One region of the Mesorhizobium sp. P2_D6 genome, then DNA from elsewhere that is predicted to be linked to it. Evidence: riboswitches for the same ligand, from Rfam matches in the RefSeq annotation. Region 1 holds a riboswitch; each other region holds the start of a gene.
What was found. Region 1 has a riboswitch for cobalamin ahead of AC1D1L_RS02655 (aromatic ring-hydroxylating oxygenase subunit alpha). Riboswitches for the same ligand answer to the same signal wherever they lie in the genome.
Positions count from the first base shown of each region.

Region 2: linked by a shared signal. The riboswitch ahead of AC1D1L_RS30620 (DUF1636 family protein) and the one ahead of AC1D1L_RS02655 (aromatic ring-hydroxylating oxygenase subunit alpha) in region 1 are both predicted to bind cobalamin.
Region 3: linked by a shared signal. The riboswitch ahead of metE (5-methyltetrahydropteroyltriglutamate--homocysteine S-methyltransferase) and the one ahead of AC1D1L_RS02655 (aromatic ring-hydroxylating oxygenase subunit alpha) in region 1 are both predicted to bind cobalamin.
Region 4: linked by a shared signal. The riboswitch ahead of AC1D1L_RS14220 (CbtB domain-containing protein) and the one ahead of AC1D1L_RS02655 (aromatic ring-hydroxylating oxygenase subunit alpha) in region 1 are both predicted to bind cobalamin.

Region 1 covers NZ_JBFUEG010000001.1:592,139-598,003, reverse strand. The annotation lists gene bglA (beta-galactosidase BglA) at 1-834, shown strand, start outside; gene AC1D1L_RS02675 (ABC transporter ATP-binding protein) at 900-2,012, shown strand; gene AC1D1L_RS02670 (DUF680 domain-containing protein) at 2,186-2,425, opposite strand; gene AC1D1L_RS02665 (DUF680 domain-containing protein) at 2,549-2,752, opposite strand; gene AC1D1L_RS02660 (DUF680 domain-containing protein) at 2,833-3,036, opposite strand; cobalamin riboswitch at 3,540-3,742, shown strand; gene AC1D1L_RS02655 (aromatic ring-hydroxylating oxygenase subunit alpha) at 3,859-5,106, shown strand; gene AC1D1L_RS02650 (FAD-binding oxidoreductase) at 5,185-5,865, shown strand, end outside.
Region 2 covers NZ_JBFUEG010000025.1:24,268-30,132, forward strand. The annotation lists gene AC1D1L_RS30610 (NADH-quinone oxidoreductase subunit A) at 1-338, opposite strand, end outside; gene AC1D1L_RS30615 (winged helix-turn-helix domain-containing protein) at 672-1,871, shown strand; cobalamin riboswitch at 1,901-2,103, shown strand; gene AC1D1L_RS30620 (DUF1636 family protein) at 2,143-2,568, shown strand; gene cobW (cobalamin biosynthesis protein CobW) at 2,571-3,623, shown strand; gene AC1D1L_RS30630 (cobaltochelatase subunit CobN) at 3,642-5,865, shown strand, end outside.
Region 3 covers NZ_JBFUEG010000015.1:64,756-70,620, forward strand. The annotation lists gene AC1D1L_RS25695 (AraC family transcriptional regulator) at 1-658, opposite strand, end outside; gene AC1D1L_RS25700 (hypothetical protein) at 910-1,107, shown strand; gene AC1D1L_RS25705 (OmpW/AlkL family protein) at 1,436-2,128, shown strand; gene AC1D1L_RS25710 (cytochrome P450 family protein) at 2,201-3,457, shown strand; partial or broken gene AC1D1L_RS25715 (cytochrome P450) at 3,424-3,719, shown strand; cobalamin riboswitch at 3,993-4,192, shown strand; gene metE (5-methyltetrahydropteroyltriglutamate--homocysteine S-methyltransferase) at 4,309-5,865, shown strand, end outside.
Region 4 covers NZ_JBFUEG010000005.1:443,795-449,659, forward strand. The annotation lists gene cobO (cob(I)yrinic acid a,c-diamide adenosyltransferase) at 1-85, opposite strand, end outside; gene cobU (bifunctional adenosylcobinamide kinase/adenosylcobinamide-phosphate guanylyltransferase) at 85-597, opposite strand; gene AC1D1L_RS14215 (CbtA family protein) at 590-1,369, opposite strand; gene AC1D1L_RS14220 (CbtB domain-containing protein) at 1,385-1,564, opposite strand; cobalamin riboswitch at 1,601-1,795, opposite strand; gene AC1D1L_RS14225 (gamma-glutamylcyclotransferase) at 1,863-2,555, opposite strand; gene AC1D1L_RS14230 (aromatic ring-hydroxylating oxygenase subunit alpha) at 2,678-3,841, shown strand; gene AC1D1L_RS14235 (heparan-alpha-glucosaminide N-acetyltransferase) at 4,115-5,110, shown strand; gene AC1D1L_RS14240 (methyltransferase family protein) at 5,107-5,601, shown strand.

The DNA.
Region 1 (5,865 bases):
GCGACCGCCGCCGTCGGCGAAGTCGGCGATTCGCAGCGTGGGCTGGAAGTGGTGGCCGCCTACACGGCCGGCGGCAAGCGCGTCCATATGTGCTATTCCTTCGACTTCCTGGCGCCGGAAAAGATCAGCGCCGCCAAGGTGCGTCAGGTGCTGGAAGCCTTCGGAAAGGTCGCCAGCGACGGCTGGTCATGCTGGGCCTTCTCCAATCATGACGTGATGCGTCCGGCTTCGCGCTGGGCCGCCGATGAGGCCGATCCGGCCGCCTATCTCAAGGTGATCTCGGCGCTGCTGATGTCGCTGCGCGGCTCGGTCTGCCTCTATCAGGGCGAGGAGCTTGGGCTGGGCGAAGCCGAGCTTAAGTTCGAGGATCTGCAGGACCCCTACGGCATCCGCTTCTGGCCCGAATTCAAGGGCCGCGACGGCTGCCGCACGCCGATGGTGTGGGATGCAACCGCCAGCAATGCCGGCTTCTCGACGGCCAAGCCCTGGCTGCCGGTACCGGGCAAGCATTTGTCGCAGGCGGTCAACGTGCAGCAGGGCGACGCCGCCTCGCTGCTTGAGCACTACCGGCGCTTTCTCGGCTTCCGCCGCCAACATCCGGCGCTGGCCAAAGGCGACATCGAGTTCATCGAAAGCGAGGGCGACACCGTCGCCTTCACCCGCCGCGAGGGCAATGAGCAGATCGTCTGCGTCTTCAATCTGGGCAGCAGGCCGGCCGAGGTCGATCTCGGCCAGGCGCTGCAGCCCTTGGCCGGGCACGGTTTTTCGGGACAATCCGGCACAGGTTCGATCCGCCTCGGCGGCTACGGCGCCTGGTTCGGGCGCATCGACTGAGTTTTGACGAAACGGAATTTCTTGAGGAAATCTGGGTTCTCTAGGGAAATCACTGGGAGGAAATCATGGCCGATGTCACGCTGAGACAAGTGAAGAAATCATACGGCAATCTGCACATTCTCCATGGCATCGACCTCGACATAAAGTCGGGTGAGTTCATCGTCTTTGTCGGCCCGTCGGGCTGCGGCAAGTCGACCTTGCTGAGGTCCATCGCGGGGCTTGAGGAGATCACCTCCGGTGAGCTGAAGATCGCCGGCGAGGTGGTCAACGATGTGCCGCCTTCGAAGCGCGGCATCGCCATGGTGTTCCAGTCCTATGCGCTCTACCCGCACATGACCGTCTACGACAACATGGCGTTCTCGATGAAGATCGGCAAGGAAAGCAAGGCCGAGATCGACAAACGGGTACGGCAGGCAGCCGAGATCCTGCAGCTGACCAAATATCTCGACCGTCTGCCCAAGGCGATGTCGGGCGGCCAGCGCCAGCGCGTCGCCATCGGTCGCGCCATCGTGCGCAACCCGAAAGTGTTTCTGTTCGACGAGCCGCTGTCGAACCTCGACGCGGCGCTGCGCGTCGCCACCCGCATCGAGATCGCCAAGCTCAAGGAATCGATGCCGGCTACAACGATGATCTACGTCACCCATGATCAGGTCGAGGCGATGACGCTGGCCGACCGCATCGTGGTGCTGAAGGACGGCCATATCGAGCAGGTCGGCACGCCGATGGACCTCTACAAGAAGCCCGGCAATCTGTTCGTCGCCCAGTTCATCGGCTCGCCGGCCATGAATATCTTGCCGGCGACAATCGACAAGACCGGCGACCCGACCATCGTCAGCCATGTCGGCGGCCGCAAGGCCACGGTGCCGATCGCGACACCGGCTTCGGCCAAGGGCGCGGCGGTCAGCTTCGGCGTGCGGCCGGAAGATCTGTCGGTCGCCACCGGCACGGAGTATCTTTTCGAAGGCGTGGTGGACTATGTCGAGCAGCTCGGCGAGGTCCAGCTGGTCTATGTCGACATCGGCCGCGCCGACCTGCCGCTGGTGACCAAGCTGCCCGGCAATGTCGAGGTCAAGCGCGGGGCGAAGCTGCGGTTGACTGCGGATGCCGGCGACCTGCACATCTTCGACGCCGACGGGCATTCCTTCTCGCTCAAGCCGGTGGAAGTGAAGGCGGCCTGAGATCGGCGCGTCGTATCGGCATGAAAAAGAGCGGCGGGCCAGGCCCGCCGCTCTTTTTTAAAACTTCGGCTGTTAGAGCAATTCCAGGAAAAGTGTGAGCGGTTTTCCGTCCGGGAATTGCGAAAAACAAACAGATAGAGCGGTTCGCCGTTTCTGTGAAACGGTGAAACGTTCTAGCGATTGCCGAAGAGGTTCCGGTCGCTGCCTTGCGGGGCGGACTTCTGTACGTCGCCCGACGAGTTCAACAGCTTGTAGACCGGCGAACCGGTGTTGGGCACCGACGACGTCCGGGTGTTGTCGACGTTGACGGTCGCCTGGTTGTCGACGGCGCTAGAGCCGACATTGTCGTTGCGGGCATAAGCACTGCCGGCGGCAATCAAAAGCGCAGCGGCAGCAAGAGCGATCTTCTTCATGTCAAGTCTCCTGAATTTTTATCATGTGGCAGAGCGGCTGGTGATCACGCCGCTCTGCAGCTTGTTCGATGTTCGACTGGGATCGTTGTCCGAAAAACTCTGAGGTCAGATCCCGATCGTCTGTTAGCGACCGAAGAGGTTACGGTCGGCGCCCTGTGCGGGGGCCTGAGCAGCCGGATCCGACTTCGCAACCGAAGCCGTGTGGCCACTATCCGTCGACGTAACCGCAGGCTGGTTGGCGCCGTTCGAACCATAGTTGTCACTGGCGGCGAAAGCGCTGCCGGAAACGGCCAGAACGGCGGCGGCAGCAACGATGATCTTTTTCATTTTAAATACTCCTGAATTTCTTCGAGATCCCAAGAGCGGCGGACAGGCCGCCACGCTTTTGTTTGGATCGGTATCAGCTGTTAACGGCCGAAGAGGTTGCGGTCGCTGCCCTGAACGACGGGCTGCTTGTCAGCGGGCACCGACTTCTGAATGGAAGCCGTATACGAGCTGTCAACCGCGGCAGCGGGCTGGTTCGCACCATTGGAACCATAATTGTCGCTACCAGCGAAGGCGCTGCCGGTGATGGCCAAAACGGCGGCGGCAGTAAGGATGATCTTTTTCATTTTTAGTACTCCAGTTTTGCTGTCCGTCTAGCGGCGTGTGGTGGGAGCAATTCGCGTCGTTCGGACAAGCCCCGATGTGGGAAAGCCATAGGCTGGTTTCCAATCACGAAGTTGTTCCGGCTGGGCCATGATTTCACCTCTTGTAATTTTCATAAGCATGCCTATCATCTCACTTTGTGTAAATAATACAAAGTCTTATGTGACCATGCCGTCTGGCTCACCGAGTGTGTCCGGGCGTCAGCGTTCACACTGTCCTGCACGCATTGTCAACAGAAACGAACCGTTCGGTTCGATTTTAGAAACTGCTAATAGTCACTTTTCGATACCGTTGACGTGTTTTCCCTTAGTCGGCAGTCTGATTCGTGGTGATTTGCGAGGGGCCGCGATCCGCCCCGAAAACAACGCCGTCAGCCCCACGATCGTCTGCCGCCGCGTTTGTCGTGCGTGTCGCGCCGCATGGAGACGATGTCGCTTTCATGCCGATGTCGCGATCGCTGCCGTGATTAGATGATCCCATCTCAGGTGCCGCTTCGTGACGACGGAGCGGAGAATTGGGAAGCCGGTCAGAATCCGGCGCTGCCCCCGCAACGGTGGTGGAGTTCAAGTCGCAACGGGAGACCACTGGGCAAGAAGCCTGGGAAGGTGTCGCGATGGTCCGCAAGGACAACTCCAGAGCCCGGAAACCAGCCCGAGATGCTTGAACTCGACTGATCGCGGTGGGCGGTCAAGAGGTGGATAGCGCATGCCGGCATATTGCCGGCCTGCGGCCGATCCTTCCTCCATCACCACCAAGTTCAGTCCTTAAACCACGAGGACAGAACTATGGATGCGCGCAACGACATGCTGAGGCTCTTGAACGGCCGCAAGCAAGGCTTTTCGCTCGAGCAACCCTTCTACACCGACCCGGACTATTTCAAGCTCGACATGGAGCTGATCTGGTATCGTGACTGGCTGTTCGTCGGCCATGATTGCGAACTGCCGAAGCCCGGCAGTTATATCACCGTGCAGATCGGCGACTATCCTGTGGTGCTCGTCCGCGATCAGAAGGGCAACATCAACGCCTTTCACAATTCCTGCCGCCATCGCGGCAGCCGGGTCTGCAACACCGAGAAAGGCACGGCGGCAAAGCTCGTCTGCCCCTATCACCAATGGACCTACGAGCTCGACGGCCGACTGCTGTTCGCCCGGCAGATGGCCGAGGGTTTCGACAAGAGCCAGTTCGGCCTGAAGCCGGTCGCCTGCGAAAGCGTGGCCGGGTACATCTTCATCTGCCTGGCGAAAGAACCTGCAGACTTCGCGCCGATGCGGGCCATGATCGAGCCCTACCTCAAGCCGCACCGGCTGAGCGAAGCCAAGATCGCTTTCGAATCGACCATCGTCGAGAAGGGCAACTGGAAGCTGGTCTGGGAAAACAACCGCGAGTGCTACCACTGCGCCGGCAACCATCCCGAACTCTGCAAGACCTTCCCGGAAGCGCCGACGGTAACCGGCGTGCAGGGCGCCGACAGCGATCCGGAGATGCTGGCGCATTGGGCGAAATGCGAAGCGGCGGGCCTGCCGAGCAAATTCCGCATCGATCCGGCCGGACAATACCGCGCCACCCGCGCGCCGCTGTTGCGCGATGCCGTCAGCTACACGATGACGGGAAAGCGCGCGGTGGCGAAGAACCTCTCCGACACTGTTGCCGCCGACCGTATCGGCACCTTGATGCACTACCACTATCCGACGACCTGGAACCACATCCTCATCGACCATGCAGTGACCTTCCGGGTGCTGCCGATCAGCGCCACCGAAACCGCGGTGACGACCAAGTGGCTGGTGCACAAGGATGCGGTCGAGGGTGTCGACTACAACCTTGAAGAGCTCACGCATGTCTGGACCGAAACCAACGACCAGGACCGCCGCATCGTCGAGGAAAACGCCTTCGGCATCCTGTCTCCGGCCTATGAGCCGGGCCCCTATTCGGAGCTGCATGAGGGCGGCGTGATCCAGTTCGTCGAATGGTACGCAGCCTTCATCGGTCCGCGCCTTGCCGAAGGCGGCCGGCCGGCGCTGCGCAGCGTCGCGTGAGCTCATGTCGCCCAAAAGTGTATTGCGGTTTTGGGATCACGACATGAGCAGAGCAAAAAGGACAGAGGGATGAATGCGATGACGGATCTTGGGCTCTATCGCCATCTCGACCAGATGGCGCCGTGGAATGACAGGCTGCAGGTGCTGGAGGTGATCGGCGTCAGCGACGAGGCGCCAGGCGTCAAGACCTTCACCTTCCGCTCCGACAACCAGACCTGGTTCCGCTACAAGCCGGGTCAGTTCGTGACGCTGGAGCTGCCGACACCGGACGGGCCGCTGATGCGCACCTACACGCTGTCGTCATCGCCGTCGCGGCCGTTTTCGATCGCAGTAACGGTCAAGGCGCAGGCCGGCAGCATCGGCACGCGATGGATGTTTGACCATCTGACGCCCGGCTCGCATGTCAAGGCCTATGGACCGGCCGGCGACTTCTCGTTGCACAGCCACCCGGCGGCCAAATATCTGTTCATTTCGGCCGGCTCCGGCGTGACGCCGATGATGTCGATGCTGCGCTGGCTGAACGACTGCGCGCCATGGACAGATGTCGGCTTCGTCAATTGCGCGCGGCGTGCGGAAGAGATCATCTTCCGCAAGGAACTCGAACTGCTCGGCGGTCATATGCCCGGCCTGTCGCTCGGCTTCATGATCGAGGAACGCTCGAGCCGTGAAGGCTGGTACGGCCATATGGGCCGCATCGACGCGATCCGGCTGCCCTTGCTGGCGCCCGATTTCCGCGAGCGCGAGATCTTTTGCTGCGGT
Region 2 (5,865 bases), on a different contig from region 1:
CATTCATAGGCGAAGCCGATGGTCAGCACCGCCAAAAACACCATCATCGACCAGAAACCGAGCATGCCGATCTTCGAGAACGACACCGCCCACGGGAACAGGAAGGCCACTTCCAGATCGAAGATGATGAACAGGATCGACACTAGGTAGAAGCGGATGTCGAATTTCATGCGGGCATCGTCGAAAGAGTTGAAGCCGCACTCATAGGCGGAAAGCTTTTCCGGGTCGGGATTGCGGTAGGCCACCAGGAACGGCGCGATGATAAGCGCCAGGCCGACGACTGCCGCCACGGCGATGAAGAGGACGATGGGCAGGTACGAACTGAGCAGTGCGTTCATGCTGCGGCTTTCCGTTGGCGGCCAATCCACTTTGATTACAGCAACCAACCCTAATGCGGAAGCGTGACAGTTTAACCGCTGAACCGTTTTAGGTGCCTATGCTGCAACGCGGCGAGGGTTAGCGCAGGGCTTTCGGCGAAGCAAGTCAAACCTTGTTCAAAACGCAGTGCTGGACGGCAGGTCGGGAAAAACTGGTCCGATCCGCTCCTGTTTGATTTCCTTCACCTTTTACTCCACTTTTGTCTCCTGACATGTCTCCCGCCATTCGCCTGCTAGCATGGTCGGAATCACCGGCTAAAAATGCGCGAACAGGACCAGGGCAAAGGCATCTTGATGAAGGACAAAATATCGCTCGCCACGGCCAGGCGGATCGCACTGGCCGCGCAGGGTTTTACCGACCCCCGCCCGGGCGGCACACCCGATCGCCGCCACCTCGCCCGGGTGCTCTCGCGCACCGGCCTGCTGCAGATCGATTCCGTCAGCGCCGTGGTGCGCGCCCACTATATGCCGCTCTATTCGCGCCTTGGCCCCTACCCGCTGGCTTTGCTCGACAATGCCGCCATCACCCGCAAGCGCGCGGTGTTCGAATATTGGGCGCATGAGGCCTCGTTTCTGCCGGTCGAGACCTGGCCGCTGATGCGCTGGCGCATGCAGCGTGCCGAGAGCGGCGACGAAATGTATCTCGGCCTCGCCAAATGGGGCCGCGAGCACGCCGCCTATATCGAGGAGATCTACCGCGCGGTCGCCGAGCGCGGTCCGATCGCCGCTTCGGCGCTCGAAGGCCAGAAGGGCTCGGGCGGCTGGTGGGGCTGGAGCCATGCCAAGCATGCCTTCGAGTGGCTGTTCTGGGCCGGCCGTATCACCACGGCCCACCGTCGCGGCTTCGAGCGCTTCTACGACCTGCCCGAGCGCGTGCTGCCGCAGGCGATCCTCGATCTGCCGGTGCCGGCGGCCGAGGACGCGCACCGCGAGTTGCTGCGCATTTCCGCCCGCGCCCACGGCATCGCGACATCTGGCGATTTGCGCGACTATTTCCGCCTGTCGCCGGCCGACATGAAGGGCCGGCTGGAGGAACTGGTCGAGACGGGCGAGCTTTTGCCGGTGCGCGTCGAAGGCTGGGACAAGCCGGCTTACCTCCACAAGGACGCCCGCCTGCCGCGAAAAATCGAAGCCCGCGCCTTGCTGGCGCCGTTCGACCCCGTCGTCTTCGAGCGTTCGCGCAGCGAGCGTCTGTTCGATTTCCACTACCGCATCGAGATCTACACCCCGGCCGAAAAGCGCCAATACGGCTATTATGTCCTGCCCTTTCTGCTCGGCGACCGGATCGTGGGGCGCGTCGACCTCAAAGCCGACCGTCCCGCCAGCGTGCTGCGCGTCCACGCGGCTTATGCCGAACCCAAAGCGCCACCTGAGACCGCCGCACAACTCTTCGAGGAATTGAAGCAGATGCAGGGCTGGCTTGGCCTCGAGCGCATCGAAGTGACGCCGGCCGGCGATTTGGGACAGCCTTTGGCCGACATTGCCATGTCGTAGCCGTGCGTTGACAGTACTGCCCGCAAAAGCCTAAATCCGCTGCAGACGGTCCCCTGCCCGCAACGGCTGGGGCCAAGAGGGAATGCGGTGCGGGACAAAATCCCAAATCCGCGGCTGTCCCCGCAACTGTAAGCGACGAGCCAAGGCCGAAAGCCACTGGGTAACACCGGGAAGGCGGCTACCAAGGCGATGACCCGCGAGCCAGGAGACCTGCCGTCTGCGACAGAAGAATCCGATCGCCTGGCGGGTTTCCGGGCAAGGAGCCCGGTTTTTGGACCAGAACAGCAGTTTTTCGGCTGGCACAGCGGATATTTCGTCCGCCGATAGCGACGCCTTGGTCGGCGTCACCGTCATCGTCTGCGCCTCCTGCCGCGACGAGACCGGCTCAGACGCCCATCCCCGCGCTGGCGAATTGCTGGCTGAGGACACGCGCCGCGCCGCTGCCGGCGACATCCGTGTCCGCACCGTCGAATGCCTCGGCAATTGCAAGCGTCGGCTCAGCGCCGCGATCCTGCGCGATGGCTGCTGGAGCTATGTCTTCGGCGACCTGACCACGACCAGCGGCGCCGACCTCGTCACCGGCGCAAAACTCTTCGCCACCTCGACCGACGGCCTCATCCCCTGGCGCGGCCGGCCCGATAGCCTCAAGCGCGGCCTCGTTGCCCGCATCCCACCCCTCGACATGTTGAAGGACTGACCATGAACGCTCCAAATCCGGCCGGCAATCTCTCCCGTGTTCCCTGCACCGTCGTCACCGGCTTTCTCGGCGCCGGCAAAACGACGCTGGTCCGTCATCTCCTGGAAAACGCCGGCGGCAAGCGCATTGCCATCATCGTCAACGAGTTCGGCGACATCGGCATCGACGGCGAAATCCTGAAAGGCTGCGGCATCGACACCTGCCCGGAGGAAAACATCGTTGAGCTGGCCAATGGCTGCATCTGCTGCACCGTCGCCGACGATTTCGTGCCGGCCCTCGACCAGATCCTGGCGCTGACGCCGAAGGTCGACCACATCCTGATCGAGACCTCAGGGCTGGCTTTGCCCAAGCCGCTGGTCCAGGCTTTCCAGTGGCCGAGCGTGAAGAGCCGCGTGACGGTCGACGGCGTCATCGCCGTGGTCGACGGCCCGGCACTGGCCGAAGGCCGCGTCGCCAACGACATGGACGCCCTGCAGGCACAGCGTGTTCAGGATGAGACGCTCGATCACGACGATCCAGTCGAGGAAGTCTTCGAGGACCAGATCGCCTGCGCCGACCTGATCATCCTATCGAAGAGCGACCTGATGGATTCAGCCGGTTCGGCCCGCGCCAACGCCATCATCAATGAGCATTCCGCCCGCGCCGTAAAAATCGTGGCGACCGCGCATGGCAAGGTCGATCCCTCGATCCTGCTGGGCCTCGGCCTCGCCGTCGAGGACGACATCGAGAACCGCAAGTCGCACCATGACGGCGCTTTCGACCACGAGCACGACGACTTCGACACCTTCATCGTCGACATTCCCTCGATCGCCAATCCCGACGAACTGGCAAAGCGCGTCACCACCATTGCCGAAGAGGAGAATGTGCTGCGCGTGAAAGGCTTCGTCGATGTCGGCGGCAAGCCGATGCGGCTTTTGCTGCAGGCCGTCGGCCCGCGCGTCAACCATTACTATGACCGCGCCTGGACGGCCGAGGACGACCGCCGCTCGCGCCTCGTCGTCATTGGCCTCAAGGGGCTGAACCGCCCGGCGATCGAGCGTATACTCGCCGGCTGATCTCAGGCACGAGCCGCGATGCACATCCTCACCACGACATCCGCCTCGCTCGACGATCTCGCCGAGCCGGTCGATCTCAGGCAGACGCCGGCGGATATTGTGGCGCTGTCCTTCACCGATAGCGACCTCGCCGGGCTGGCGGCCGCATGGAAGGCTGATGCCGGCCGCCTGCCCTCGATGCGATTGGCGGCGCTCCGCGACCTGCGCCACCCCATGTCCGTCGACCTCTGGGTCGACAGCGTCGCTCGCCACGCCAAGATGATTTTGGTGCGCATCCTCGGCGGCTACGACTGGTGGCGCTACGGCTGCGACCAGCTTGCAGCAATCGCCCGAGAGCGGGGCATCAAACTCGCCCTGCTGCCCGGCGAAAGCCACGACGAGGACCTGCGCCTGATCGAAGCCTCGACGCTGCCGCGTGAGGAACTGGACGCCTTGCTTGATTATTTCCGCGAGGGCGGCCCGGAGAATATGACAGCGCTGATGCAGCGGCTGGCGGGGCTGGCCGGGTACAATGTGGTGGCGGCCGAGCCGGTCGCGGTGCCGAAAGCCGGCTACTACGAGCCAGGCCGCGGCGTCGTCCCCCTCCCCCTTGAGGGGAGGGTCCGGCCGCAGGCCGGGGGTGGGGTCGCCGGTGAAGTGCGCCGACTTTCTGAAGCGCGGCGACAGAAAGAAACGTCGAACCCAGTCGTACCGACCCCACCCGGCCCTGCGGGCCACCCTCCCCTCGAGGGGGAGGGAGACGCCGCAGCTGTCGTGCCCATCCTCTTCTACCGCTCAATGCTGCTGGCTGCCGATGTCGCGCCCATCGATGCCCTCTTTGATGCCCTTCGCCAGCGCGGTATCACCCCGGTCCCGATCTTCGTCTCCAGCCTGAAAGACGCCACCTCCCTCGCCTTCGTCGAAACCGCGCTGGCCTCGCTCAAACCCGCCGCCATCATCACAGCCACCGCCTTCGCTTCCGGTGCCGAGCCCGGCGTGGAAACCCTGTTTGACCGCGCCGGCGTGCCCGTCTTCCAGGTCATCGTCGCCACCACTCGCCGCGACGTCTGGGACAACAACCAGCGCGGCCTAGCGCCCGCCGACCTTGCCATGCATGTCGTGCTGCCCGAACTCGACGGCCGCATCCTTGCCGGCGCGATTTCCTTCAAGGGCGAAAGCGAGACCGACCCCGCACTCGGCCACCGCGCCTTCGCCAACCGGCCGGAACCGGATCGCGTGGCGCAGGTGGCGGATAGGGTAGCGGCGTTTATTCGCCTGCAGGAGACGGCTCGCGCGGCGCGCAAGTTCGCCATACTGATCCCGGATTACCCAAGCGCGCCTGGCCGCACCGGCTATGCCGTGGGCCTGGATGTGCCGTCGAGCGTGCTGGCCATGCTGCATGACCTGAAGGAGCAGGGCTATGCGGTTGAAGGGATTCCGCAATCACCGCGCGCGCTGCTGGATGCGTTGGAGCGGAGTGATGATGGGTTGGGGTTGGGGGAGTATCTCGGGCTCTCCAAGGATTTGCCTGCTGAGGCAATTGCCAAAGTAGAAGCAGCTTGGGGAAAGGCTGAAGAGACGGGTTTGCGCGAGGCGCCCCCCTCTGTCCTGCCGGACATCTCCCCCACTTGGGGGGAGATCAGCAGTTCCGTTGGCGGCTCCCTTCCTGCAATGTCAGCGATTGGCGAAAGCGCAGATGACGGCTCAATCTCCCCCCAAGTGGGGGAGATGTCCGGCAGGACAGAGGGGGGCGTGACAGAACGCCAACCTTCGCTATCAAGCAAAAAGCACTTCCCCTTCCGCGCCGCGACCTTCGGCAACATCACCGTCGCACTTGCCCCCGACCGCGGGCGCTCGGCTGACCGTCGTGCCGACTACCACGACCCGACGCTGCCGCCACGCCACGCCCTGCTCGCCTTCGGCCTGTGGCTGCGCAAATCGCTCGGCATCCATGCTCTCATCCATGTCGGCGCGCACGGCACGCTGGAATGGCTGCCCGGCAAGACGGTCGCGCTGTCGCAAGCCTGCTTTCCCGAGATCGTCACCGGCCCGCTGCCCGTCATCTACCCCTTCATCGTTTCCAATCCGGGCGAAGCAGCACAAGCCAAGCGGCGCATCGCCGCCGTCACCCTTGGCCATTTGCCGCCGCCGCTGACCGGCGCCGGCCTTGACGAGGAACAGCACAAACTGGAACGCCTGGTCGACGAATACGCTCAGGCCGACGGCCTCGACCGCCGCCGCCGCGACCGCCTCGCAAAACTGA
Region 3 (5,865 bases), on a different contig from region 1:
AGCATCCGGCGAGGGCGGCGAGAGTGGCGAGCTGCAGGACTTCGTCAAAGTGGGCATGGATGAAGTCACATACGTCGCGGAACCTCGGTGGCACGAATTTTGGCTCAGCAACGCGCGATCCGCCGGCCTGTGCGAAGACGTGGGGCAGGAAACGGATCAGATACTCCTCGATCTCCAGTGCCGAGCTATGCCCATGTTCAAGCAGGCGCCAAAACGCGCTGAGGCCGTGTGCAACTGGGGCATTCTCCTGGAACGGGCTTTTGAAGTCGATCGTTCCGGGTTCGTTTTGGCCGCTGTCCTCAAGGACTTGCCGGATAAGGCCTTCGGGCATGTAGAAGATTTTCTGGCTCCAGCCAAGATCGTCACCAGCACCCCCGAAGTGCGGTTCGCCGGGCGCGAAGGTCGCGACGGTGCCGCTACCGGCGTGCCAAACCTCACCTCGGCACCAGACATCATGGACGCCTCGCTCGATCAGCCCGATCAGATACTCGTTGTGGACATGCTTCGAGAAGTCCTGCCGACGATAATCCGCCGCCAGGTAGTCAAGCCCGCCAAGGACAGCGGAGTGCTTCATCACCGCGCGATTGCGCGGCGGTCGGCCCGGGGGGTCAGAACGGCCACGCGCCTTTTCGTCGCATTCTACGGCGGTATCGGCCACTTGATGATCAATCCAGGTCGGTCATCACAACGATATCGTGCTCTCGTAGCGAATTTCAAACCGAAGCAGGATTAATTGCCGCGCTAACAGGAGCCTGCTGCAGTGCGGGCAGCGGATTGGCGGGATTAATCGTGATTGAAGCTTGGGATGTGAACCAGAGCGACGCGTGCCCGGATGGCCGATATCGAGAAGACTAAGCGCTATCCCCCTCCGATCTGACGGATGAGGAATGGTCGCGGATACAACCGTTCCTGCCGGGCGCGGCCAAGACCGGGCGGCACGTGATAACGGACCTGCGCGAGGTCTTGAACGCGATCCGCTACATGGCCCGATCGGTGGCGGCTGGCGCGTGCTGCCAAAGGATTTCCCGCCCATATCGGTCGCGGTCGAGACGCCTTACGGACACGCCCACGGACTGCGCCAACTGGCTGGAACGTTCCCCGGCCTGACGGCGAAGCAGCAGGCGACGATCAAGGCGCTAAACGCAGAATACGCCAAAACTCGAAGCCGAGGACGAGCGGGCCAACGAACTGCCGGCCGATGTTGACGAACGGCTACCCGGGGCGGCTACGGCTGCACTCATTGTCGGATCTTCGACGAAGTCGCACATGAGACACAGCGCTCTCGGAGTGACCGCATTGTTCTGCAACGATTTTCTCATTTGGCACGACACATGCGGGGGCTATCCCGCATGAGCGCTCCGTCAATCTCGATTGATGCGAGCAGGATTCAATCAAGGCGCAGTGCGTCGCTTCTGAAGATCAAGGAGAGAAAAGTATGGCGAGAGCGCGAATTGGCGTGGCGCGGGCAATGACAGCGGCTGTCGTCCTCATCGTTGCGGGACAGGCCGGCGCGGCAGATGTTGGGCAAGCCGCGAGCGTCCCGCAGGCAGAAGCCTGCGTCGCGGAAGCGCCAAGCCCCTGGCAGATCCGCCTGCGTGCGTTGGGGGTGATCACCGAGGATTCGGGCTATGTCAATGCGGTGCCCGGCTCCGGTCTTTCGTATTCGAACACCGTGACGCCGGAACTCGATATTTCGTATTTCTTCACGGACAACATCGCCGCCGAACTCATACTCGGCACCACCTATGCCAACATCGATGGCCAAGGTGCGATCGGCGGGCTTGGCAAGGTCGGCAAGGTTTGGCTGCTGCCGCCAACGGTGACATTGCAGTATCATTTTACCGATTTCGACGCCTTTAAACCCTATCTCGGCGCCGGCGTGAACTATACGATCTTCTATCATCAGCAAGCCGGCAGCGCCGATGATCTCAAGGTCAAGAACACATTCGGCGCCGCGCTGCAGGTCGGATTCGACTACATGGTGGACGAGCACTGGGGCGTCAACTTCGACGTGAAGAAGCTTTTCCTCAAGCCCGACTTCGACGTCACTGTCGCCGGCGCCAAGCTCACGGGCAAGGCCAAGCTCGATCCCTGGTTGATAGGCGCAGGTCTCACCTACCGCTTCTGAGGACGAAGCACACTGGGGGGGCACTTTTCGAAGTCCGCGCGCGGATCTTCCGTGCCGAGAAGTGGACCCGCGATGGTTCTTAAAGGAGTTGTTGGCACGCGCGTAGAAAACGATCATTGCGACGTGATCGGTGTGCCGGCCGCTCCCACGCAAGTTGATCGTCTTTCTCCTGCGATTCTGCGGCAGGGGGGGATGGCGCGAGTGTCGCTGCCAGGCGATGTGGTGACCTGGGCGGCAGCCCGTCACCAGACGCTCAGGCAGATGCTTTCCGACCAGCGTTTCAACAAGGACTGGCGACAGTGGCGGGCGCTGCAGGACGGCGAGATTCCCGAGGATCATCCGCTGATCGGGATATGCAAAGTAGACAACATGACCACGGCGCACGGCGCCGATCACCGGCGCTTGCGCGGCCTGCTGTCCAGCAGCTTCGCGCCCAGTCGTATCGCCTTGCTGGCGCCACGGGTCGAACAATGCGTCGATCGACTCCTGGCCGAGATGGCGCAGCGCGGCGGCAGTGCCGATCTGATGTGCGAGTTCGCCGCTCCGCTGCCCACCAACGTGACCGCCGAACTGTTCGGTTTGCCGGACGAACAGCGCGAAGAGATCGTCGCGCTCACCTACAGCCTGGCCAACACCTCCGCCACAGCCGAAGAGGTGCGACAGACGCGGCAGCGCATCCCGGAGTTCTTCCGTCGCCTGATCGCGCTCAAGCGGGGCCAGCTCGGCGATGATCTGGCTTCGGCCCTGATCGTCGCGCGTGACAATGGCGAGCTCGTTTCCGACACCGAGCTCATCGACATGCTGTTCATGGTGCTGTCTGCGGGCTTCGTGACCACCGCCGGCGTCATCGGCAATGGCATGGTGGCATTGCTGACGCATCCGCAGCAACTGCACCTGGTGCGCAGCGGCCAAGTTCCGTGGTCACAGGCGATCGAGGAGATCCTGCGCTGGGGCAGCTCAGCGGCCAATCTGCCGTTCCGCTATGCCACCCAGGACGTGGAGATCGACGGATGCATGGTCCGCCGCGGCGATGCCGTCCTGATGGCGTTCCATGCGGCGAACCGGGACGAAAAGGCCTTCGGTCCCGGCGCCGACAGGTTCGATGTCACCCGGCGGCACAACCCGCATTTGTCGTTCGGCGAGGGGCCGCATTCCTGCCTGGGCGCTGCGCTGGCGCGCCTGGAATTGTGCTGCGCCTTCCCTGCGCTGTTCGGGCGGCTGGAGGATCTGGCGCTGGCCATCGCCGCGGAGGACGTCGTCTACATGCCGTCTTACGTCATTCGCTGCCCGCAGCGCCTGCCGGTCACCTTCCGCCCTTCCGTCGCTTAGCGAGTGCGGCACGCACCCCAGATTCGGTGATTCTCGGTTCGCCGGGATGGCTGGTCTCGCACGAGGGGGGGGCGAGCATGCCCGGTTACGCACGATCGTGACGCCGGCCTTCAGCAACCGCAGGGTGAAGCTGCTCGCGCAGCAGGTCGAGGCGATCGCCACGCAGTTGTTCGAGACGCTGACGGCCCAGCCCCAACCCGCCGACCTGCAGCGCCACCTCTCCTTTCCGCTACCGGACGTGGTCATCAGCGCGCTGATGGGGAATGCGCAAGCACGCTGAGCAAAGCCGAGCGGGGTACAAATACCGGGATTCCCGGCGGACCGTGACGGCCTCGCCCCACTTTACGCCCTTGAGCCCGGCGACCTCGATCTGATCCGGCGTCGCCGATAGGGACAAGGACCTCTCCGAGCCTGCACTGATGAGAGGCGGCATCGTATGCGGCTTTGGGCGAAAGAGACCGATCAGCGCAAGGGCATTATTCGCATCATCACATAAACATCTCGTTATATGTATTGACAAGGAGCAAAGCGGCTGTGATTATGCGTATGTCATGGTTCTCCGCGCGGCACTGCTGTAGCGGAGCTAAGAGGGAAGCCGGTGCGATGCCGGCGCTGCCCCCGCAACTGTTAGCGGCGAGCCAAGCCCATTGGTGTCACTGAGGCGAACGGCCTCGGGAAGACGGGCAGAGGCTTTGACCCGCGAGCCAGGAGACCTGCCACGACGAACAACGTCCACGGGCGGGGTGTCTCGGTGGTCGCAGTAGCCCGGCTTCGTGCCGCCTGCTCGCGCGTTCCTTGTCCCCACGCCCCAACCATCGGGGTATGGCATGACTGTCTCTCAACAAATTCCTGTGACAACGCTCGGCGTGCCGCGTATCGGTCGACGGCGGGAACTCAAATTCGCGCTTGAAAGCTACTGGTCCGGAAAATCTCCCGCTGCCGACCTGCTCGCGACGGCGAAGGCGCTACGCGCCGCCAGCTGGAGGGAGCAGCACGATCGCGGCGTGTCGAAAATCCCGTCCAACGATTTCTCGCTTTATGACCATGTGCTCGACACCGTCGCCATGGTCGGCGCCGTGCCAGCACGATACACCTGGACTGACGGCGAGGTCCCACTCGATACCTATTTCGCCATGGCGCGCGGCAACCAAGGTCAGGCCGCTGATTGTGGACATGCCGGTGACGAGCATGCGGCCAACGGGCATGGCCTCGCCGCGATGGAAATGACCAAATGGTTCGACACCAACTATCACTACATTGTGCCGGAACTTACGGACGATCAGACCTTTGCCCTCTCGTCGGCGAAACCGGTCGATCATTTCCTCGAGGCCAAGGCGCTCGGCATCCACACGCGCCCGGTCCTGCTTGGACCGGTCACCTTTCTCAAGTTGGCGAAGTCACCGGAGGAGGGTTTCAACCCTGTCGCGCTCCTGCCACGGCTGCTGCCCGTCTACGACGAGCTCCTGCGGAGGCTGAAGCTCGCGGGAGCCGATTGGGTGCAGATCGATGAGCCGGCGCTCGTGCTCGATCTGATTCCCAACGAACGCGATGCATTCCAATTCGCCTACTGCCGGCTGTCGAAGGCAGCACCCGAGCTGAAGATCATGATCGCTACATATTTCGGATCGCTGGGAGGCAATCTCGAGACCGCAATTTCTCTGCCCGTGGCGGGACTGCACGTCGATCTCGTGCGCGCTCCAGAGCAGTTGGAGACCGTCGGCCGGCTCGCGCGGAAGGACCTTGTGCTCTCGCTCGGGCTGATTGACGGCCGCAACGTCTGGCGCGCGAACCTGCCTGCCATGCTTGACCGCATCAAGCCGATCGTCGCCGGTTGGCCGCTGGACCACGTGGAGATCGCCCCGTCCTGCTCGATGCTGCATGTGCCGATCGACCTGGACATGGAGACGGCACTCGATGCGGATGTGAAATCGTGGCTCGCCTTCGCGGCGCAAAAGACCGACGAGCTGGTCGTGCTCGCCCGTGCCCTGGCCGAAGGCCGGGACGCGGTCGCCGCCGAACTGGAGGCGTCGGCTGAGGCTGCCGCCGGTCGCGCGACATCCGCGAAGGTGCATGATCCGCTCGTCGAAGCACGGGGCGCCACCATCAAGGTCGCCATGACGCACCGGAAGAGCGCATTCGACGTGCGCTCCAAGCTTCAGGCCGACACGTTTGGCTTGCCATCCTTCCCCACCACGACGATCGGCTCCTTCCCGCAAACAGTCGAGGTTCGCAAGGCGCGGGCAGCCCATGCCAAGGGCGATTTGAGTTACGTCGACTATGAGGCCTTCCTGAAGAAAGAGATAGAAGCCGCCGTTCGCTGGCAAGAAGAGATCGGACTCGACGTGCTGGTCCACGGCGAATTCGAGCGCAACGATATGGTGCAGTATTTCGCTGAGCAGCTCCGCGGC
Region 4 (5,865 bases), on a different contig from region 1:
CGGCAACCTCGGCGTCCTGCACCGCCTTGCGCTTGGCCATTTTGGCACGGTGGCGTTCCTCGTCTTTTGCGTCGATGTCGGTCATTATTTCACCTTGAGCGGCAGCCCGGCCACCATCAATAGCACCGTATCGGCAATTGCCGCGACGTGCTGGTTGAGTCGCCCGGCAGCGTCGCGGAACCGGCGTGCCAGCGCATTGTCGGGCACGATGCCTTGCCCGACTTCGTTGGAGACCACGAACCACGGTCCGCGCGGCTGCGAAAGCACATCGGCGAGCCGCTGGCATTCCACCGCGAGATCATGGTCGGCCAGCATATGATTGGTCAGCCACAGCGTCAGGCAATCGACAAGCACCGGCTGGTTGTCGGGCAAGGCCTCGAGCGCGCCGGCGAGATCGAGCGGCGCATCGACGGTTGCCCAGCCCTCGCCGCGCCGCGACCTGTGTTGCGCGATGCGCTCACGCATCTCATCGTCATAGGCTTCAGCGGTGGCGATATAGACCCATGGCGGCGGTAGCGCCGTCGCCAGAGTTTCGGCATGCGCGCTCTTGCCGGAGCGCGCACCGCCGATGATGAAGGTCAAACTGCGATCAGGCAAAGCTGTCGCGCAGGCTGGTCGCCGTACCGGTGAAGCGTCCGCGCACCACACCGACAACCGCGCCGAGCACCAGCCAGAACACCAGATTGGTCACCGTCACCGCCACCACGAACTGGTGGTGCAGGCCTTCGGGGATCGGCGTCTCGAAGCTGTCCGGCTGCGGCGCGCCGACAATATGCGGCGCCACGATCAAGGCCACGGCCAGGATCGCCAGCGGCAGCGATTTGCGGAAGGCGATCAGGCCGAGACCGGCCGCGGTCGCCGCCACCGTTGCCCACCACCAGATCTGGCGCTGGGTGAGGTCGGCCGCCGGCATCGCCGGCAGTTCCGGCGGCAGGCCGAGGCCCGGCGCGAGCGTGAACACGGCAAAGCCGGCCAGACCCCAGAACACGCCCTGGCGCCAGTTGCCGATGCCGCCGGCGAATTCGGAAACCGCCACCAGGACCAGCGCGAAACCGATGCCGGTGACGATATTGGCCAGCACGCTGAAGGCGAAGCGTTCGAAGCCGTCGGCCGGCGCCCAGCCTTCGTCCTCCGCCGGCGCGGCTGCTTCAGCCGGTGCCGGTGCTGCGCTGCTCATGGCATTGGTGTCCTCAGCGTTGGCGGCGGGCGCCGCGGCATGCTCATGTTGATGGCCGCCGCCGGCCTGTTCGTAGACTTCCGCCTTCAGGATGAGCGGCACGGTTGCATAGGCCTGCATGCAGGCGAGAACGACGCCGGCCACGAGCCCGGCGATCGCCGCGACGAACACGACGTTGCGAAACAGATTCATGATGTCAGATCCTCGTCAGTGGCAGGGAAACGCCATCGAATGGCGATAGTCGTGCGCGGCATTGTGGACCGCATCGATATGCGAGAAGCCGACAACGCCGATGACGAAAATGCCCAGAAACGCGCTAAGCACGAGCTGCATGAAGCGCGACTGCGAGGAGACGGAAGCGCCGAGGGAGACGGAAGCGGTATTCATATCTTGTCCTTTCGCCCTCCACCCGAGGGCATCGAAGTCAGTTCCCTGTCGCCGGCAGGTCTCCTGGCTCGCGGATCAGCGCCCTTCCCCACCTTCCCGAAGAAAAATCCTCAGTGGCTTGGAGAGGACTACCGCACACAGTTGCGGGGGCAGCCACGGCATTGGGCAACAAGTCAGCCCTCACCGCATTCCCTCTTGGTCCCTAACGGAACCGACGACATGCGTGACTATAGGCTGAAACAGCCGCATCCGGCAAACCAAATTCCGCCGGCCAACAGCGCGAATGCGCCATGCGGCGTTACGGGTTCAAGGCGGTGATCCGCTCGGCAACCAGCCGCTGCAGCCGCCACAGATGGCGGTCGTGAATGCCGCGCTCCTCCAGATTCTTCACCGTGTTGTAGAGATAGTCGGCGCCCGACCCCCAGTGCCCGCAGGATGTGGCCAACCGCTCGACGACCTTCGCCTCGTCGAGCGGACCTGAATAGGTCAGGCCGTTGCGGTTGATGACGAAAGCCAGCGCCCTGAGCGGACCGGCCTCGCTTGCAAGCTTCAGCATGCGCGGCCGGTAGCTTGTCGGCTTCAGCGTGACTTCGCGCCGGAACAGCCGGCCCAGTTGGTGGCGTCGGTTGTCGTCGGCTAGCCGAAAGGCAACGCCTTTGCACTGGCCACCGCTGTCGAGCGCCATCATCAGGCCGGGGCTTTCCTTGGTGCCCCGCCAGCGCGTCATGTTCATGCAAAAGGAACGGTGCCAGCCGCGCGCCAGCGCAACACGCTCCTCGACATAATCGATTTCCGGTTTCCAGATCAGCGAGCCATAGCCGAAAAGCCACAGCGGTTCGGTGTCCGGAAGCTCGGCCTGCAATTCATCCAGCAGCGAATCATAGTCGCTGTCATCCAGATGCATCGAGTCTGGATCCGGCCCGGGGTCCCTGATCTCGCGCCAGCAACGCGCGACCAGCTCCGGCGTAAGCGACATCTGTCGTGCGGCCACGTTCCGAATCCCCCATATCCACGACATGATTATGCGCCGCGCCCCAAACCGGCAATGCGGCACCCTGATTGACAAACGATTTGCCGAGGTGTCGGCTGGTGTATCCCCAGAGGAAGCCAGCCATGCAACCCAATCCGAGCCAGCGCGATCCCTATAATGGCCTGACCCGGCTGGAGCCGACGCTGCCGTCTTCGGCCTATTGGGACGCCGGCGCATACCAGAGCGATCTCGACGCCATCTGGTACAAAAACTGGCTGCTCGTCTGCCGCGAGGCTGACCTTGCCCAGCCTTTGGCGTTCAGGACATTTCGTGTCGGCACGCAGGAAATCGTCGTGCTGCGCGACGACACCGGCGAACTGCGCGCCTTCCACAACACTTGCCGGCATCGCGGCTCGCAGCTTTGCCAGGAGAGCGAGGGCCGGCTGAAGGCGCGGCTCATCACCTGCCCCTACCACGCCTGGTCCTATTCGCTGCGCGGCGATCTGGTGCGCGTTCCCTCGAAATCGCTGCCCGACGGTTTCGACAAGGCCGATCATCCGCTCTACCGCGTGGCGCTCTCGGTCTGGCGCGGCTTTGTCTTCGTCAACCTGGAGGAGGACGCGGCCGGCTCGGCGCAGGCATCCTTCGATCCGGCTTCCGGCAACCTCGGCAACTGGCCGCTGGAAACGCTGGTATCAGGCCATGTCCTGCGCAAGGTGATGAACTGCAACTGGAAGATCTTTTGGGAAAACTTCAACGAGTGCCTGCACTGCCCTGGCGTCCACAAGGACCTGTCGCGGCTGGTGCCGATCTACGGCCGCGGTCTGATGAGCCGGCACGACGACCCCGACTGGGTTCGCCATGCCGACAATGACGCGCCGGAGTTTTCCGGCGGCTTGCGCGCCGGCGCCGAGACCTGGTCGCGCGACGGCCAGACGCATGGTCCCATATTCACCGGCCTAACGCTGGCCGAGCGTGCAGCCGGCCAGACCTATGCCACCAGCCTGCCATCGATGTTCATCGTCGGCCATGTCGATTATGTCCGCACCGTGCGCCTGACACCGCTCGACCCCGAGCAGACCGAACTCACCGCCGAGTGGCTGTTCGCGCACGAGGCGCTGGCTCAGACTGACATCGACAATGTCGTCGCCTTCGGCACCCAGGTGCTCGAGGAGGATGCGGCGATTTGCGAGATCAACCAGAAAGGTCTGCGCTCGATGCGCCACCAGGCCGGTGTGCTGATGCCCGAGGAGTACGACCTGCACCGCTTCCACAACTGGGTGCGCGAGCGGCATGCGGCGCTCTGATCAAGCGACTTCGGCAGATAGCGCCAGGTGACGAAGCCGCAGGCCGCGGCCAGCAGGCCGAGCGTGACGAAAACCGAGCCTAGGCCGAAAAACGCCAGCACCACCGAATAGACCAGTGGCGGCAAAAAGCGAATTCGGCCAAAGCCTTTCCGGCTCCGGCCTAAAGCGCCGCCTCATGCAGCCGCGACGCGAGCGATGCCAGCGCGGCCGGCCTTCTTTTGTCCGGTGCAACCGTGATAGTCGTCTTCAGGGGCTGAATCAGATTACGAGACCATGAGCATCCATACCGCACCTGTTCCGGATCAACCGAAGCGCATCGTCGCCATCGACGTCATGCGCGGCATCGCGCTGATCGCCATGGCCAGCTACCACTTCACCTGGGATCTCGAAAATTTCCACTACACCGATCCCGGCCTTACCGCCGTCGGCTGGTGGAAGATCTATGCGCGCTGCATCGCTTCGACCTTCCTGTTCCTGGTCGGCGTCAGCCTGTTTCTCGCCCATGGCAGGCAGGTCCGCTGGAACGGTTTCTGGAAGCGCTTTGCCATGGTCGCGGTGGCGGCGGCCGCCATATCGGCGGTCACCTATTTCTTGACGCCGGACAGCTTCATCTTCTTCGGCATCCTGCACGAGATCGCGCTGGCCAGCCTGCTCGGCCTTCTGCTCCTGCGGCTGCCGGCGCTGCTGACGATGGTCGTGGCGGCGGTGGTGATCGCAGCGCCCCTCTATCTCCGATCCGAAGCCTTCGATCATCCGGTGTTATGGTGGGTCGGCCTGTCGGCAATCAACCCGCGCTCCAACGACTATGTGCCGCTATTTCCCTGGTTCGGCGCCGTGCTTGTCGGTATCGCTACGGCAAAACTAGCCTCCACCACCGGCGTTCTGGCGCGGCTGGCGACGCTGACGCCTGGAAGCTGGGCCAAGCCGTTCACCTTCATCGGCCGCCACAGCCTGGCGTTCTACCTGATCCACCAGCCGCTGCTGTTCGGCTGTGTCTGGCTGTTCTCGCAAATCTCGCCGGCGCCGGTCGAGACAAGGGAAGTGGTCTTCCTCAAGGAATGCCAGGTATCCTGCGAACAGCAGCGCGACACGGAGTTCTGCGCCAGCTATTGTGTGTGCATGCTGGACACGCTGCAAGGCGAGGCAGCATTCGACCGGCTCTACAATGGCGACCAGACCCCGGAGTTCAAGGCGCATCTGAGCGACCTTGCCGGCATCTGCACCGCCAAGACGAAGGAGAGCCCGATGACGCAGGGAGGGCAACAATGACCGACAAGCTGCCGGCAAAAGCTGGGCCATCGAAATCAGGGCTGATTCCATGGCCGCCACTGATCTACTGCGCCGCCATCGCCATCAGCGTCGTGCTCGGCCTCTTCTATCCCCTGCCCTGGATCGGCGACCTCCTCGGCGACCTCCTGTTCGCGGCCGGCTTTGTGGTGCTGTTTGCCGTCGCCGCGCTCTGGTTCACCGCCATCCGCGCCATGATGCGCGCCAGGACCACGATGAATCCCAATGGCGTGCCGGAGCATCTGGTGACGTCAGGCCCGTTCGGCGTCACCCGCAACCCGATGTATCTCGCCAACACGCTGATGCTCATCGGCGTCGCCTTCGTTTCAGGGATCGTATGGTTCCTGCCGCTGGCCCTGATCGCAGCCTTCGCCACCCAAAAGGTCGCGATCGAAAAAGAGGAGAAGGTACTGGCCGCCAAATTCGGCAAGAAGTACCGCGACTACGCCAAACGGGTTCGGCGCTGGATCTGAGACGGAGCGGCTCTCGGACCAAAGGCGATCGCTCGAGTTCGGATTGATAATTCAGCGAACGTTAGCGCTGCCCCTCATTGTCCTGCCGGACATTTCTCCCCGTATAGTGACGGGGAGAAAGGGCCCTTTGGCTGAAGGTTTCGCCAATTGTCTGCGTTGCAGAAAGCGCCGGCGCCTCGTTCAGCCCCTCCCCGTCACTATACGGGGAGAAGGTCCCGGCAGGGGGATGAGGGGCAGCACCGACCTTCGGAAGTTTGAACCAAT